2 regions of the Niameybacter sp. genome follow, and region 1 is predicted to be linked to the other one. Evidence: a T-box and tRNA genes for the amino acid it is inferred to sense, from the RefSeq annotation. Region 1 holds a T-box; the other holds one or more tRNA genes.
The links. A T-box is a leader RNA that pairs with one kind of tRNA and senses whether it is charged. The one in region 1 lies ahead of RRY75_RS09710 (glycine--tRNA ligase), so its partner is inferred to be a tRNA-Gly.
Positions count from the first base shown of each region.

Region 2: it encodes a tRNA-Gly, which carries the amino acid that the T-box ahead of RRY75_RS09710 (glycine--tRNA ligase) is inferred to sense. The anticodon was not compared.

Region 1 covers NZ_JAVVQU010000032.1:7,886-16,301, forward strand. The annotation lists gene RRY75_RS09700 (hypothetical protein) at 17-886, opposite strand; gene ppdK (pyruvate, phosphate dikinase) at 1,102-3,726, opposite strand; gene RRY75_RS09710 (glycine--tRNA ligase) at 4,076-5,461, opposite strand; T-box leader at 5,517-5,688, opposite strand; gene RRY75_RS09715 (anti-sigma factor family protein) at 5,748-6,554, opposite strand; gene RRY75_RS09720 (RNA polymerase sigma factor) at 6,551-7,180, opposite strand; tRNA gene RRY75_RS09725 (tRNA-Leu) at 7,361-7,443, shown strand; gene RRY75_RS09730 (NUDIX hydrolase) at 7,460-7,948, opposite strand; gene RRY75_RS09735 (penicillin-binding transpeptidase domain-containing protein) at 8,030-8,416, opposite strand, start outside.
Region 2 covers NZ_JAVVQU010000052.1:8,853-17,268, reverse strand. The annotation lists gene RRY75_RS12195 (ATP-binding protein) at 1-1,352, opposite strand, end outside; gene RRY75_RS12190 (response regulator transcription factor) at 1,356-2,060, opposite strand; gene RRY75_RS12185 (hypothetical protein) at 2,211-2,645, shown strand; gene RRY75_RS12180 (TIGR01212 family radical SAM protein) at 2,711-3,625, shown strand; gene RRY75_RS12175 (DUF4364 family protein) at 3,692-4,216, shown strand; tRNA gene RRY75_RS12170 (tRNA-Pro) at 4,348-4,422, opposite strand; tRNA gene RRY75_RS12165 (tRNA-Gly) at 4,431-4,502, opposite strand; gene RRY75_RS12160 (hypothetical protein) at 4,585-4,818, opposite strand; gene yihA (ribosome biogenesis GTP-binding protein YihA/YsxC) at 4,924-5,589, opposite strand; gene lon (endopeptidase La) at 5,605-7,914, opposite strand; gene lonB (ATP-dependent protease LonB) at 8,054-8,416, opposite strand, start outside.

The sequences.
Region 1 (8,416 bases):
AAGGTATTATAGCATATTATTTTGAGACTTTGGTATAAGAAAGCAACGTCTTTTCTTCCTCTAAAGTATTTGCTACAGCCCCTATAGCTGTTGCAAATACAGCTTGCTTAGGGATAATAAAATGTATGCCATGCATTTGACCAATACCATCAAAAATGGCCTGAGCTTGAGGCAAAGTAGTTAGTGATCCCGTTAACACAACTTGTCGTATAGATGTATTTTGGCAAGCAAACACTGCCATCATTCCTATCGTTTGAAAAATCATATTAATTAGGCCTTTGGCTATATCTTGCTCTTGTACATGACTTTTAACTGAACCAAAATTAGATGCTGTAGCATCTTCAGGCAAAGATGGGATTTTTTCATGAGTAATATCCTGAATGACTAAATCTACCATACCCAAGTCTCCAAGAGTTGCCATATCTCCAACTACACTACTATCTTGCTGCCCCAGTGTAAGCTTCGCAAGGCCTAACAAAGTTCCTCCTCCTACACCACTTCCACCTATATGTTTCACTTCACCTGCTTTCACACAAACAAAAGCTGTACCTGTCCCCATACTCACTACCAAGGCCTCTTCAAGCCCTGCAAGATGAACCCCACCTAGACCAATAGCTTCAAACTCCTTAACCTTATAAGTAGGAATATCAAAAATAGTTTCTTCTATAAAAGAAGCACCTACTCCTGTCAAAATAATACGTTTGACTGCCCTTAAAGAAAGTTGATGTGTTTTCAAGAAGTTTCCAATAGCACCATATAATGAAGTCATTTGATCTGTTGCCCGTACTTGCAAGGTACCTATCAACCTTTGGTCTAAATCATAACCTATGATTTTAGTTGTTGAACCGCCTACATCTACTCCTAAAACAACTTGCATTTCACTCATTTGTCTCATCCATTCTTTACTAAATAGTTTTTATATGTCGCTATTATAGCACATTGTATTTCCAAATTTTCAAGTTAACAACATTTTAACATAGCTTAAAAACCCCAATACACTCAGATATTCTAAGTTTAAGCCCTACATTAAAAAGCGCATCCAACTAAAATAACCTAAGAGGATGTCTATCCTCTTAGGTTATTTTCTATAACAAAAATTAATTATTTATTTTTAAGTGCTGCTTGTGCTGCCGCTAAACGTGCAATAGGTACACGGAATGGAGAACAAGATACGTAGTTTAAGCCGATGTTGTGACAGAATTCAATAGATGATGGATCCCCACCATGTTCCCCACAAATACCTAGTTTAATATTTGGTCTTGTACTACGTCCTTTTTCAGCTGCCATTTGTACAAGTACACCTACACCTGTTTGATCAAGTCTTGCAAATGGGTCTGATTCGTAGACACCTTTTCCGTAGTAGTCTTCTAAGAATTTACCAGCATCATCACGTGAGAAGCCGAATGTCATTTGTGTTAAGTCGTTTGTACCGAATGAGAAGAATTCTGCCTCTTCAGCAATTTGGTCAGCTGTTACTGCTGCACGTGGAATTTCAATCATTGTACCTACATGATATTCAAGTTCTACACCTGCAGCTTCGATTGCTTTATTCGCAGCTGTTACAACAACATCTTTAACATATTTTAATTCTTTGACTTCGCCAACAAGTGGAATCATAATCTCAGGAATAATGTTATAGCCTTTTTCAGCTTTTACTTGAAGTGCTGCTTCAATGATTGCACGTGCTTGCATTTCAGCAATTTCTGGATAAGAAACTGCAAGTCGGCATCCACGATGTCCCATCATTGGGTTGAATTCATGAAGTGATTCAACTGTAGCTTTTAAATCTTCAAAAGTAATGTCCATATTATCAGCAAGTTCTTTAATATCTTCATCTGAATGAGGTAAGAACTCATGAAGTGGTGGGTCAAGAAGACGTACAGTTACTGGTCTTTCTTCCATAGCTTCGTAGATGCCTACAAAGTCACCTTTTTGAAGTGGAAGAAGGGCTTCAAGTGCTTCTCTTCTTTCTGCTTCAGCTTTAGCTACAATCATTTTACGTACTTTCATAATACGATCTTCTTCAAAGAACATATGCTCTGTACGGCAAAGTCCAATACCTTCAGCGCCAAATTTAACAGCATTTTGTGCATCTTTTGGTGAGTCAGCATTTGTACGTACTTTAAGTGTACGATATTTGTCAGCCCAAGCCATGAATGTTTCAAAGTCCCCTGTAATTTCTGGCTCTACAGTTGCTACGTCTTCACCATAGATGTTACCTGTTGAACCATCAAGTGAGATGTAATCCCCTTCACCAAATGTCATCCCACCAAGTGAGAATGTTTTAGCTTCTTCATCAATTTTGATTTCACCACAACCAGATACACAGCATGTCCCCATACCACGAGCAACTACTGCTGCATGTGATGTCATCCCACCACGTACAGTTAAGATTCCTTTTGCTGCTGCCATACCTTCAATATCTTCTGGTGATGTTTCAAGACGAACAAGAATGACGCGTTCTCCTCTTGCACCAGCTACTTTCGCATCATCAGCTGTGAAGTATACTTTACCAGCTGCAGCACCTGGAGATGCTGGTAATGCTTTGCCAATTACTTTGGCTTCTTTAAGTGCTTTAGCATCAAACATTGGGTGAAGTAATTGATCAAGTTGTTTTGGTTCTACACGAAGCACCGCTGTTTCTTCTGTAATTTGTCCCTCTTCTACTAAGTCTACCGCAATTCTTAAAGCAGCTGCAGCTGTTCTTTTACCATTACGTGTTTGTAAGAAGTAAAGCTTACCATCTTCTACAGTGAACTCCATATCTTGCATGTCATGGAAGTGGTTTTCAAGTTTATTTGAAATAGCCATAAACTCTTCATAAACAGCTGGCATATCTTGTTCAAGTTGTGAAATGTGGTTTGGTGTTCTAATACCAGCAACTACGTCTTCACCTTGAGCATTGATTAAGTATTCACCGTAAATTAAATTTTCACCAGTAGACGGATTTCTTGTGAAGGCAACACCTGTACCAGATGTTTCACCCATGTTCCCGAATACCATCATTTGTACATTTACTGCTGTACCCCAGTTAGATGGATAATCGTTCATTCTTCTGTACACAATTGCACGTGGGTTCATCCATGAACGGAATACTGCTTTAATAGATTCCATCAATTGGTCTTGTGGTTCTTGTGGAAAATCTACTCCCTTCACTTCTTTGTATAACGCTTTATAACGTATAACCATTTCTTTTAAGTCACTAGCATCGAGGTCTGTATCTAATGTAACGCCTTTTACTTCTTTCATTTCATCAATAATTTTTTCAAAACGTGGTTTTGGAATTTCCATTACAACGTCTGAGAACATTTGGATAAAACGACGATATGAGTCATATGCAAACCTTTCATTTTGTGTTTTGTTTGCAAGACCAGCTACAGCTTCATCATTAAGGCCTAAGTTAAGTACTGTATCCATCATACCTGGCATTGATACTCTAGCACCTGAACGTACAGATACTAAAAGTGGGTTTTCATTGTCACCAAATTTTTTGCCTGAAATTTCTTCAAGTTCCACTAAAGCTGATTTGATTTGATCTTGGATTGCATCTGATAAACTTTGATCATTATTGTAGTACTCTGTACAAGCTTCTGTTGTCACTGTGAATCCTTGAGGAATTGGTAACCCTAATTGTGTCATTTCAGCAAGGTTTGCACCTTTACCTCCGAGAAGGTTTTTATCTTTCCCATTTCCTTCTTTAAACATATATACCCATTTTTGGCTCATGTATGTACCCTCCTAGATTTTCTTTAAGAATTGTTAGCACTATTTTTGCGACGAATAGTAAATAACTAATTTTTCTCGTTTCGTTATCATTATATCATAAATTATTAATTTTAAAATAGTATTTTATTATTTTCTAATCAATTTTGTTATTTTAATAATTTATACACAAAAATAAAATATTTTTTTATCTAATTGTGACGATTTTTTCTCTTATTAATTTATTTTTTAAACATTATTATATATAAACTATATCTTTTTACTTTCATAGTTTATATATAATAATAAAAATAATAAACAAACACCCCGAAATGTATCATTCCGGGGTGTTTGTTTATTATATAAAATCCTATTAGAATTCCATTTTGCTTTCAATATAGTTAACAAGCTCGCTAATTGCTACACGTTCTTGGGCCATAGTATCACGATCTCTTACAGTTACCATATGATCATCTTTAGAATCAAAATCGAAAGTAATACAGAATGGTGTACCAATTTCATCTTGTCTTCTATAACGTTTACCAATTGAACCACTTTCATCGTATTCTACGTTGAAGTGTTTAAGAAGTGTATGATATACAGCTGTTGCTTCTTCTGATAATTTTTTAGAAAGTGGTAAAACAGCCGCTTTTACTGGTGCAAGTGCTGGATGGAATCTAAATACAGTACGTGTATCGCCATCTTCAAGTGCTTCTTCGTCATATGCTTCACAAAGGAATGCCAAAGTTACACGATCAGCTCCAAGTGATGGTTCAATACAGTATGGAATGTATCTTTCATTTGTTGTTTGATCAAAGTAAAGCATTTCTTCACCAGAATGTGTACTATGTTGTTTAAGGTCATAATCTGTACGAGATGCAATACCCCAAAGTTCACCCCAACCAAATGGGAATAAGAACTCGATATCTGAAGTTCCGTTGCTGTAGTGTGAAAGTTCTTCTTCAGAGTGGTCACGCATACGCATGTTTTCTGGTTTTACACCTAAATTAAGAATCCAATCCTTACAGTAATTTTTCCAGTAGTCAAACCATTCAAGCTCTGTACCTGGTTTACAGAAGAATTCAAGTTCCATTTGTTCAAATTCACGCGTTCTGAAGATGAAGTTACCTGGGGTAATTTCATTTCTAAATGATTTACCAATTTGTCCAATACCGAATGGTACTTTCTTTCTACTTGTACGTTGTACATTTTTAAAGTTAACAAAGATCCCTTGCGCTGTTTCTGGTCTTAAGTAAACAGTATTTTTAGAGTCTTCAGTTACACCTTGGAAAGTTTTGAACATTAAGTTGAATTGACGAATATCTGTGTAGTCATGAGCTCCACATGTTGGACATGGAATTTGGTTGTCTGAAATAAATTGTTGCATTTGTTCGTTTGACCAACCATCTACTACAAGATCTTCACCTTTTTCATGCATGAAATCTTCAATAATTTTATCTGAGCGGAAGCGTTCTTTACAAGCTTTACAGTCCATAAGAGGGTCACTAAATCCACCTACATGTCCTGAAGCTACCCATACTTGTGGGTTCATTAAAATTGCACAGTCCACACCTACGTTGTAGGGACTTTCTTGAATGAATTTTTTCCACCAAGCTTTTTTAACGTTGTTTTTAAGTTCTACACCCAATGGGCCGTAATCCCAAGTATTCGCAAGTCCTCCATAAATTTCTGAACCTGGATATACAAATCCTCTAGATTTTGCTACAGCAACGACTTGTTGCATTGATTTTTCTTGCATCTCATTACCTCCTTGTTTGTTAAATAAATAAAAAAACCTTTCGTCTCTTGCCTAAGCAAGGGACGAAAGGTTACTTCCGCGGTTCCACCCTAATTGGATAACGAGTTATCCCACTTTCATGGTTTGCTCCAAAGCGCCTTCATAAAATGATACCGTAACTGGCTTCCACCCTCCCAGTCTCGCTTAAACGTTTCGCTTTTACTACTCCTCTTTCTCATCGCAAACATAAATATGCATTTATGACTATAATGTAACAAAAAGCCTTGCACGTGTCAAGTATCTGAACCTATTCTTTTGGTGCAATAATAAGATGTAGCATAACTTCATCATCACCTTTGCTTACCACAAGGTCATTTTCACTATCTATCTGTAATACTAATTGCGTTTTGAAATCAGCTTTATCTACACCTTGTAGAACATAGGTAATGACACCCTCTTGCTCCCATGTCTCCAGTCCAACTTGCCTACTTACACAATAGTCTTCTACAAACTGTATAAGTGCTGTTACATCACTGCATACAACATTCCATTGTTCACTTGTAGCCTCATAAGCCACTCTCTCAGTCGCTGTAGCTGCATAACCTACACGCTTTCCCTCTTCTTCAGGCATAAGGGCATAGCTTTCTGCCTGCGCTCTAGATTTAGATTGCTCTGGCGCACTGGCGAGTGGAGATACTTGAGTCGCACCTATTTGTGGGTCTTGCCCACTTGGTACAAGCACAAATCCTATTACTACTGCAGCGGCAAGTCCTGAGGCATAAGTGAGCCAACGGTAAACACTTTTTTTACTTTTTTTCTCTTTCACTACTGTTCTTTTTATATCTTGAACACAGGGTTCTTTGATTTGTAATTGTTCCATTTCCACTCGGGACTGTTCTTTAAGTAATGCTTTGTGTACTGAGGCATGAAACCCCTCTGGAAGTGGTACATCCTCTAGGTCTTCTAATCCTTTAATCATCATATGCATCATTTCAAACGTCTCTTGGCATGTAGGGCAATCTTTAAGATGTACTTCAAGCTGCAATTTTTCGTCATATGATAAGGCATCATCTAAATAAAGGGATATTAATTGTTGGTAGTCTTCACATTTCATATGTTGCCCTCCTTCTTAATCGTTTGACGAAAAAAAGACTTATAAGGTTCCTTATTTTGGGTTAAAATCTGTTTCATAGCAAGTCGGGCTCTTGAAAGCCTAGATTTTACAGTCCCCTTATTCATTTCTAAAGCTTCTGCGATCTCATCATAGCTAAGTCCTTCTATATCTCTTAAGAGAAGAATTTGTTTATATTCTTCTTTAACTTCGGTTAAAGCCTGTTTCATAATATCTTGAAGCACCATCTGCTCCACATGTTCACCCATCTCATCTCTTTTAGAACCCACTTCTAAAACCCACTCAGTCTCTGAATCTTTAGATGTCTGATAAAGAGAAACCTCTTCTTCTAAACGGTGCTTTCTTTTTCTAATAAGATCGAGACATTGGTTCGTGCTAATACGATAAACCCAGGTGCTAAACTTAGAATTCCCCTCAAACGTATGCAGTTGTTTCCACAGTTTCACACAAATTTCTTGAGCCCCATCATAGGCTTCTTGCTCATCCCCTAGCATACGCAAGCAAATGTTATAAATGCGTTTTTCATAATCTATGATTAAAGCTTCAAAAGCCGCAATATCTCCATTTTGTGCTTTACAAATCAAGTGTTTCTCTATTTGTTCATCCAATTGACTAGTTCCTTTCTTCCTTAACTTATGACCCTATTATTATCCTCATTATCATATCATATTTCCAACTCGATGACATCTTTATTCCCATGTCTGTAAAAAAACATAGTTCTCATCAAAAAAATTGGCAAATTATGCTTGAACTTTTAAGATGAATCTGCTATGATAAAAAAGCAACCGGCGGATGTGGCGGAATGGCAGACGCAGCAGACTCAAAATCTGCCGATGGTAACATCGTAAGGGTTCGAGTCCCTTTATCCGCATAAAAACCTGAAAAGTTTACTTTTCAGGTTTTTTCTTTTTTATATCCATTTGTATGCGATCCCATTTATTCTCTTTTCTTAACTCTAGATACATTTGATACCCTTTTTTTAAAATATACTTTTCATCAGAAAACCTAATAAGATGATACGCTTCGTGAAATTTGTAATACCCACTATCTAAAAAGTGTTCTTCACGCTGCGGTTTGCTATAAAAGTTCCCAGCACGCATTAAATACCAATGAACGGTTTTATTGACCAAGTCATCTTTCCCTTGAAAAGTATATTGGGTAGACCCAATATACTCTACAATTTGTGCATCTACCCCTGATTCTTCCTTAACTTCTCTTATAGCTGTCATCTCATTGGTTTCGCCGTGTTCTACAGTCCCTTTAGGAAGCACCCAGCCTACATATTTATATTCCCTTTTACTCTTGATATCTTTATACAAGGCAAGGACTTTCCCCTTATGCACGACAACGCCACCACAACTGACAGTTTCAATCATAAAGCCACCTGTCTTTCTTTTATACTCTAGTTAACTTTAGTATAGCTTGTTTGAACTTATTTTTCAACCAAATCCAAAGGACTATTCATCTTTATAAGCTTCTAATAAAGTACGTGTCACATCAAGAGCTTTTGAACCTTTCCCACCTTGTTCTACAACAACAGCAAAGACAATACTTTCTTTCTCTCCATCCTTATCTTCTGCAAAACCTACAAATAAAGAATGATCTCCACCTGTTTCATTTTGAGCAGTTCCCGTCTTACCACCAATAGTCATATCACTTCGATATACTCGATTGCCTGTCCCTTCTTCTACTACTTTAATCATTAGATCTTTTAATGTTCTACAAAGTGACTCATCTAAATAAGTACCTTCATATTGAGGTAAGTTTTTAAGTTCTATTTTTCCTTTAGTATTCACGGAATAGTCTACAATATAAGGTGACATGAGTACACCATCATTGTAGAT
Region 2 (8,416 bases), on a different contig from region 1:
TTTTCCATACTCTTAATTTCTATAGTTCCTTTATAGAGCTCTACAATATGCTTAACAATAGAAAGACCAAGACCTGTCCCACCACTCTTCCTTGACCTACTCTTATCTACACGATAAAATCTTTCAAAGATATGTGGTAAACTATCTTGTGGAATACCAATACCCGTATCTTCTATACAAAATACTTTTTTCCCCTCTTCTACATAAGTAGAAATCGATACTTGCCCTTTATCTGTATACTTAATTGCATTACTTACCATATTCATAATCACTTGTTTAATATAGTCTGTACTTGCATGCTCAAGTATAAGTACATCCTTCTCTTCAAAGTTTAATACAACCTGTTTTTCTCTAGCATCTTGTCCTAACATAGAACAAACTTCTTCTATAAGCGGTGTAAAGTGAACCATGCCACCTTGATTGTTCTCCATATTTTCAATTTCAGATAAACATAAAATATCTTGTATCAAACGGTATAAGCGTTTCGCTTCAATATCAATAATATCAATAAATCTTAAAGCTACTTCTTTATTCTCGATAGCCCCTCCTTTTAACGTTTCAGCAAAGCCTTGTATACTTGTAAGAGGGGTTTTCAACTCATGAGACACATTACTTACAAACTGATAACGCATGGCCTCTAACTGCCTTGTCTGAGTAATATCACGAATAGAAATAATAAATCCATAATTTTTATCATCTTTACTAATAGGTCCTATTCTAAAATGCAAAATCTGCTCATTTTTTAAGAACTCACAAGAATCATAGCCCTCGCCTCGAATAGCTTTTTCAATCACTGGTACAACCTTTGGATCACGCATCAAAGTTAACACCGATTGATTTCTTATAGCCTCTCCACCTATCAAAGATTTGACCTGCTTATTACCTTCTGTAATATAGCCTTCTTCATCTAAAATGATAATCGCCTCATTTAAGTTGCTTACAATAGACTCTGCCTTTGTCTTTTGATATTGAAGTTTTCTAATCGCTCTGTGAAGACGCTCTCCCATATCATCTAAAGCACTTGCAAGTTGCTGCACTTCTGGCATACTATAATTTTTTACTTGATGGACATACTCTCCTTTAGCAAATGCACTGGCTTCATCTGTCATATTCTGCATTGGAACAATGATGTCCTGAATAAATTTTCTAAGTATCCAGTATATAATGATCGAAGCCATTATAGTTATCCCCGTCGTTTTGTAAATCATTTGGGTGCCCATTCTTATAGCTGTATCTGTATTTAACAATCCTCTCAAGCTTAATTCTTCGTAGCCCAAATAACAACTGCTCATATAAATAAGTGCTAATACCCATATGACCACTATAACAGGCAAAATAATTTTTTTCTTCATGCCCTACTCCTTTGCAAATCGGTATCCTACACCCCGTACTGTCTCAATGCACTCTTCTAACCCATATTGCGTTAGCTTAGAGCGCAAATAACGAATATGTACATCCACAGTTCTTGTCTCACCATAGTATTCATATCCCCAAATACGGTCTAGAAGTACTTCACGCGTCATAACACGCCCCTTATTTTGCATAAGTAGCTTTAGAATCTCGAACTCTTTAAGCGTTAATTCAAACACTTTGTCCTTGTAAAGCACCTTATGACTATCTATATCTAATCTAAGTCCTTTAAACTGAAGTTCTGTATCTTCTTCTTGATTTCCCTTTTCCAAACGCTGATTTCTTCGCATAACTGCATTTGCACGAGCTACTACCTCTCTTACACTAAAAGGCTTGGTAATATAGTCATCGGCACCAAGTTCTAATCCAATAATTTTATCAATTTCTTCTGCCTTAGCTGTAATCATAATAATTGGCATATTCTGCGTCCGTGGATTACTTCTGTATTTTTTAAGCGCTGTCATACCATCCATATCAGGAAGCATAATATCTAGAAGTGTCAAATCTACTGTCACTTCACTTAAAATTTTGTCTGCTTCTTGGATACAGGTTGCTGTAAAAACTTTAAAGCCATTTTGAGATAAATTATAGGCAATGAGTTCTAAAATATGTTCTTCATCATCTACTATTAAAATTTTATTTTTTTTCATATTTATCCTCCGCTCTTTTGTTTATCTATTCATTATAATCTTTCTAAAAGTATAAGTAAATTTACCAGACACCTTTTTGATAACTTTGGATATAATAAGTGATAGAGAGCGACTTTTTCTATTTATTTTTCACATTAAGGGGGATTTAAAATGTCAAAGCTACTTAGTAAACAAGAACTTGAAGCTCACATTCAGCAATTCCGTGATATTTTAGCACATTTCGATTATAGTTCATTAAAAAACATACGCTTTTTCAACTTAGAATCTTTATATGCGTACATGGATACTGTAGAAAGCAATCCATTCAAAGAACAATATGATGCATTACAAAAAGAATTGGATTATCTTCAACCTTATCTTCCTTTTGTATCTTCTGAACGTGCAGCTCATTTCTTAACCGCTATGTCTAAAGCTCATGATGACAATGAAATTGCCGAAATAAAAAAAGATTATACCCAAAAGCTTCGTAAAGATTTCATTAATATTGCACGTACAATGACAACAAATGATCAATGGACTTCCTTACTTTCAACTTGTGAAGAAATTCGTCTACACAAAGAAGAAACGAGCCTTGCTAGTTATTAAATAAAAGGTATAATAAAAAACAAGGCCATGCCTTGTTTTTTATTATACTCAGAAAGGATTTTTTCATGTCAAATGCTTCAAGATTTTATAGTTTAAACGATTTCCTTAAGGAACGCCACCAAGAAAAAGTAATGAAACTCTCTCTAGATGGAGGCTACACTTGCCCTAACCGAGATGGAAAAGTTGCTTCTGGTGGATGTATCTTTTGTAGTAGCCGTGGAAGTGGTGACTTTACAAGTTCTTCTACCAAATCTATTACTGAACAAATGCAAGATAACATTGAACTTTTATCCAATAAATGGCCAAATGTAAAAAAATATATGCCTTACTTTCAAGCTTACTCTAGTACATATGCATCTTTAGATATCCTACAAAAACAGTACGAAGAAGCACTGAGTTTTCCAGGTGTAGTCGGGCTCGCCATTGCCACGCGTCCTGACTGTTTAGAAGATGATGTCCTTGAGTATTTATCTACACTTAATCAACGCACCCATTTGTGGGTAGAGTTAGGCCTTCAAACCATTCATCCTACAACAAGTAAATTTATTAATCGTGGACATGATTTAGCTTGTTTTGAAGAAGCGGTATACAAACTTCACCACTTAGGCATCGAAGTTGTTGCGCATATGATTATTGGACTCCCTTATGAAAGTCGTGAAGATATTTTAGCAACAGCCTCTTACATCTCAAAACTTCCACTACAAGGTGTTAAAATGCATATGCTTCACGTTGTGGATAACGCACCTCTTGGTAAGCTCTATACAAAAGAACCTTTTTCCCTTTTATCTGAAGATGAATATGTAGAAATCGTAGGAGAAGTGCTTAAAATTCTCCCCCCTCATTTTGTCATCCACCGACTTACAGGAGACGGAGACCGTACCCACCTTATAGCACCTTTATGGACAGTGCGTAAGACGCTCGTTCTAAACCACATTCATAAATATTTAAAAGAGCATGACATCTATCAAGGTGGCAAATAAAACACATATTGTATTTTTCGTAACTTTAATATACAATATATATTAAAAAGCGTGAGGAGGTAGCCTATGTTTAATACAAACGAAGATTTTACGATCAATAAGCTTACTGTGCTCTATCTTTTATCTGAAGTTAAAATGCCTCTTACTCTTTCCCAAATCACGCAAATCGTTTTAGAAAGAGGCTATACGGATTATTTTTCCATGCAACAGTCTCTCAACGAACTTGTTGTATCAGACCTTATTTTAAAATCATCACAAAATAACGCTTCTTACTTTGACATTTCTGAAAAGGGACTTCAAACATTAGAGTTTTTTGCATCTAGAATTCCAAATTCTATTCGTTCAGAACTTGATACTTTTATTTCAAGCAATTGGAGAAAGCTTAGGACTCAAAGAGATGTAACAGCTGAATATATTCCAACGAAAGCACATGAATACATGGTAAATTGTAAAGTTACAGAACATGATTCAATACTTATCAATCTTTCTGTTAATGTGGCTTCTAAAAAACAAGCTATTACCCTTTGTGAAAAATGGAAAAATAACTCTGATAAATTATATAGTGAAATTTTAGAAATAATATCTCAATAAAAACAGCCTCTAGTTATTTGTCTAGAGGCTGTTTTTATCTTTATTCATAATCATAATTTACTTCTAATATTCTATCTATAATTCGGGAAATAAAAAAACGCCTAGATAAAGTCTAGACGTTTTTATTATCATCGGGGTGACAGGACTCGAACCTGCGGCCTCCTGAACCCAAATCAGGCGCTCTAGCCAAACTGAGCTACACCCCGAAAATAAGAGCGCGAGACGGGATTCGAACCCGCGACCCTCTCCTTGGCAAGGAGATGCTCTACCCCTGAGCCACTCACGCATATACTTTATTAATGTACTATATAGTACCTTCCGACAAGGAATATCTTATCACATATATCCACTAGAGTCAAGTCATCTTATCAACTTTTTTCCTCTTCATTAAAATAGTCACTCATCTCTCCAAATATATTGGCAATAGTCTCATCCATATAGATATTAGCTTGTCTTAATATAGGAAAATCTATATTACTATCCTCTTGATCCAGCATTTTTTCTCCACTTATGTTTTCTTTGTTCATTCTAGATGTTTCTTCTAATACAGATAAATCTAAACGACCATTTTTAAAATAATAGCATTTTGATATTTCTTTCATCGAATGCACCTCTCTATCTCTTTCCATTTTAACATTTTTCAAATATTCTTTCAATATTTTTTTCCAATAAAAGGGAGTGAAAGTATTCCTTTCACTCCCTTTTTCTTAATCTTCTACTGATACCATTTCTTCCGCTTGTGCAACGGCTTCAACTTGTTCAAGTATCTCAGCTTGTTCATTGTTGTAATCTACAATAACACCATCTAACATATTCCAAATCTCATCTTTGCCTTGTTTAGTCACAGATGAAAAGGCCATAATTCTATCTGTTGGACGAAGGCCTAATCCTTTTTTGACCATAGCCATATGTTTTTGAACTTGGCTACGATTTAATTTATCTGCCTTAGTTGCAATAACATTTACACGCTCATAGTAATGCGCTACCCAGTCATACATCATCTTATCATTTTTACCCACTTCATGACGGATATCAATAAGAAGAATAACTTCTTTCAAATTTTCTCTGTTACAAAGGTAATCTTCTATTAATTTACCCCATTTTTCACGTGATGTCTTAGACACCTTCGCATAGCCATACCCTGGTAAATCTACGAAACGAATTTGATCTTGTACAGCATAGAAGTTAATTGTTTGTGTTTTACCTGGTTGTGAGCTTGTTCTAGCCAATGCCTTACGGTTCACAAGGCAGTTAAGAAGTGATGACTTCCCTACGTTTGATTTACCTGCAAAAGCTACTTCTGGCATGTTCATCTCCGGAAACTGTGATTTGTTCCCTGCTGTTATAATAAGTTCTGCTTTTGTTACGTTCATGTGTTCCTCCTAATATTATGCAAAGACATGTAAAAGGACATCGTCCATTGTTTCAGCATAAATAACTTTCATGCCTTCTAACACATCTGCATCTATTTCTAATATATTTTTTTGATTTTCTTGCGGTACTATGACTTCAAAAATTCCTGCACGCTTAGCAGCCAATATCTTTTCTTTTAGTCCACCTATAGCTAGCACACGTCCACGAATGGTAATTTCTCCTGTCATAGCAATATCATTGCGCACTGCCTTTTGCGTCAGTGCAGAAATAATAGCTGTTGCCATTGTTATCCCTGCTGAAGGGCCATCTTTGGGTACTGCTCCTTCTGGTATATGAATATGAATATCAATGCCTTGATAAAAATCTTTTTTAAGTCCTAATATTTCTCGCTTAGATCGAATAAAACTCATAGCAGCTCTAGCGGATTCTTTCATCACATTTCCCATATTTCCCGTGAGTTCAAAACTGCCTTTGCCATCCATCACATTGACTTCAATAGACAGTGTGTCCCCACCTACTGCTGTCCAAGCTAAACCTCTCACTACACCTACTTGAGGTTTTCTATTTTTTTCTTCATAAGTCACTTTTGGTGCTCCTAAATAGTTTTGCACTTTTTTCGGATTCATAGTCACAGACTTTTTATTTTCTGTAGCCATCTCACGTGTTGCCTTACGACAAAGTGTACCAATTTGACGTTCTAAGTTACGTACACCAGCTTCTCTTGTATAATGTTCAACAACAAATTTAAGCGCTTCTTCAGAGATTTTTAAACTTTTCTTGTTCAGACCATGTTTTTTAAGCTCTTTTGGAATTAAATAGCGTTCTGCAATTTGAAGTTTTTCAAGTGCAGTATAACTGCTCACTTCTATCACTTCCATACGGTCCAGTAATGGACGTGGTATAGTAGAAAGTGAATTAGCTGTTGCTACAAACAATACTTTACTTAAATCCACAGGTACTTCTAAGTAATGATCTCTAAAGCTATGATTCTGGGCACTATCTAAAATTTCGAGAAGGGCTGCTGCTGGGTCCCCTCTAAAGTCTCCCATCATTTTATCAATCTCATCTAAAAGCATAAGTGGATTGTTAGATCCTGCTTGAGTAAGTGCTGTAGCAAAGCGTCCTGGCATGGCCCCTACATAAGTTCTTCTATGCCCTCTAATCTCAGCTTCATCCCTTATACCACCCAAAGAAATACGCACATAGTTTCTTCCTGTAGCTTCTGCAATAGATTTAGCAATAGATGTCTTTCCTACCCCAGGAGGTCCTACTAAACATAAAATAGGTGCTTCCGCTTGTTTTGAAAAATTCTTTACAGCCAAGAAGTCTAGTATACGCTCTTTTACTTGTGAAAGTCCATAATGATCGCGTTCTAATACGTCCTCTGCCACATTCAAATCCTCTATTTCTGGTGTAGACAACTCCCATGGCAAATCCAGAACAGCTTCAATATAGCTTCTTAACATGCTTGTTTCAGGTGAACTACTTGGCACTTTCATCAATCGGTTTATTTCTTTTTCTATCTTATTTTTGACTTCTTGAGGCATCTTATGGGCATCCATCTTTTTCTTATAGTTATCAATATCTGCTGTAAGGCCATCTTTATCCCCTAGCTCTTCTTGAATCACTTTCAGTTGCTCACGTAAAAAGTATTCTTTTTGTGTCTGATCAATATTATCTTTAACTTTATTATAAATTTGCTTTTGAATTTTAAGCACTTCTATTTCTTCTTGAAGGAGCTCAATCACCTTGTACATACGGCTTGAGGCATCTAAACACGCTAAGATTGCCTGCTTTTTAGCTACTTCTAAAGGCATATTGGCAATAATTAAGTCCATAACTTCCATAGGTGAGTTAGATCCTAATATGCTATATACCATATCCATTGAAAGCTTTGTATTTAAAGAAGCATAAGTCTCAAAAAGTTCGCCTACTGTACGCATAAGTGCTTCATTTTCTACCGTAAGCTCAACACCTTCTTCTGGAATTTCTTCTATGTAACCTTCCATATAATCTTTAGAAGTAATTTCTAGCAAGCGTGCACGCTTTATACCTTCTACGAGTACCTTAATAACTGGTGGTTTCAACTTTACAATTTGTTTAACTTTTACAATTGTTCCAATTTCGTATAAGTCAGTACTACCAGGCTCATCTAGTTTAGTATCTTTTTGTGTGACGAGTAAAAGTTCCTCATCCTGAAGCATTGCTGCTTCAATAGCTTTTACAGATTTTTCTCTCCCTACATCAAAATGAATAATCATATTTGGAAATATAGTTAACCCTTTAAGAGGGATTAAAGGCAAGTGTTTTCTTTCTTCTGTCATTTTAGTTTCCTTTCTGTCTATTTAATGATGGATATATAAATTACATTCTAATAGGGGCTGTGAGTAGCAGCCCTTATCGGAATAATTGTATTGTACTTAAGAAGTAAATGAGGTTGACTCTTGGAATAAATAGTCCATCTTATGCATGTAACATATTTTCTGCTTTTTTGGTAACTGGCATCTCCCAAAGATATTGGATGACTTCCTCTACTTTTTCTACTGGGATAACTTCTATATCTTCTTTAAGATAATTATCTTGCATATTGGCTTTTGGTATAATAACCGCTTTAGCACCTGCTTTTTGAGCTGCTCTAATCTTTTCGCTGACGCCTCCCACAGGGTATACTTCTCCATTGATAGTGACTTCACCAGTCATAGCAATATTGCCTGGCATAGGTTCTTCAAAGAGGGCTGAGTATAGGCTACAGAACATAGTAATCCCTGCTGATGGACCATCTACAGGAATGCCTGATGGAAAGTTAATATGAATATAGTAGTCCTC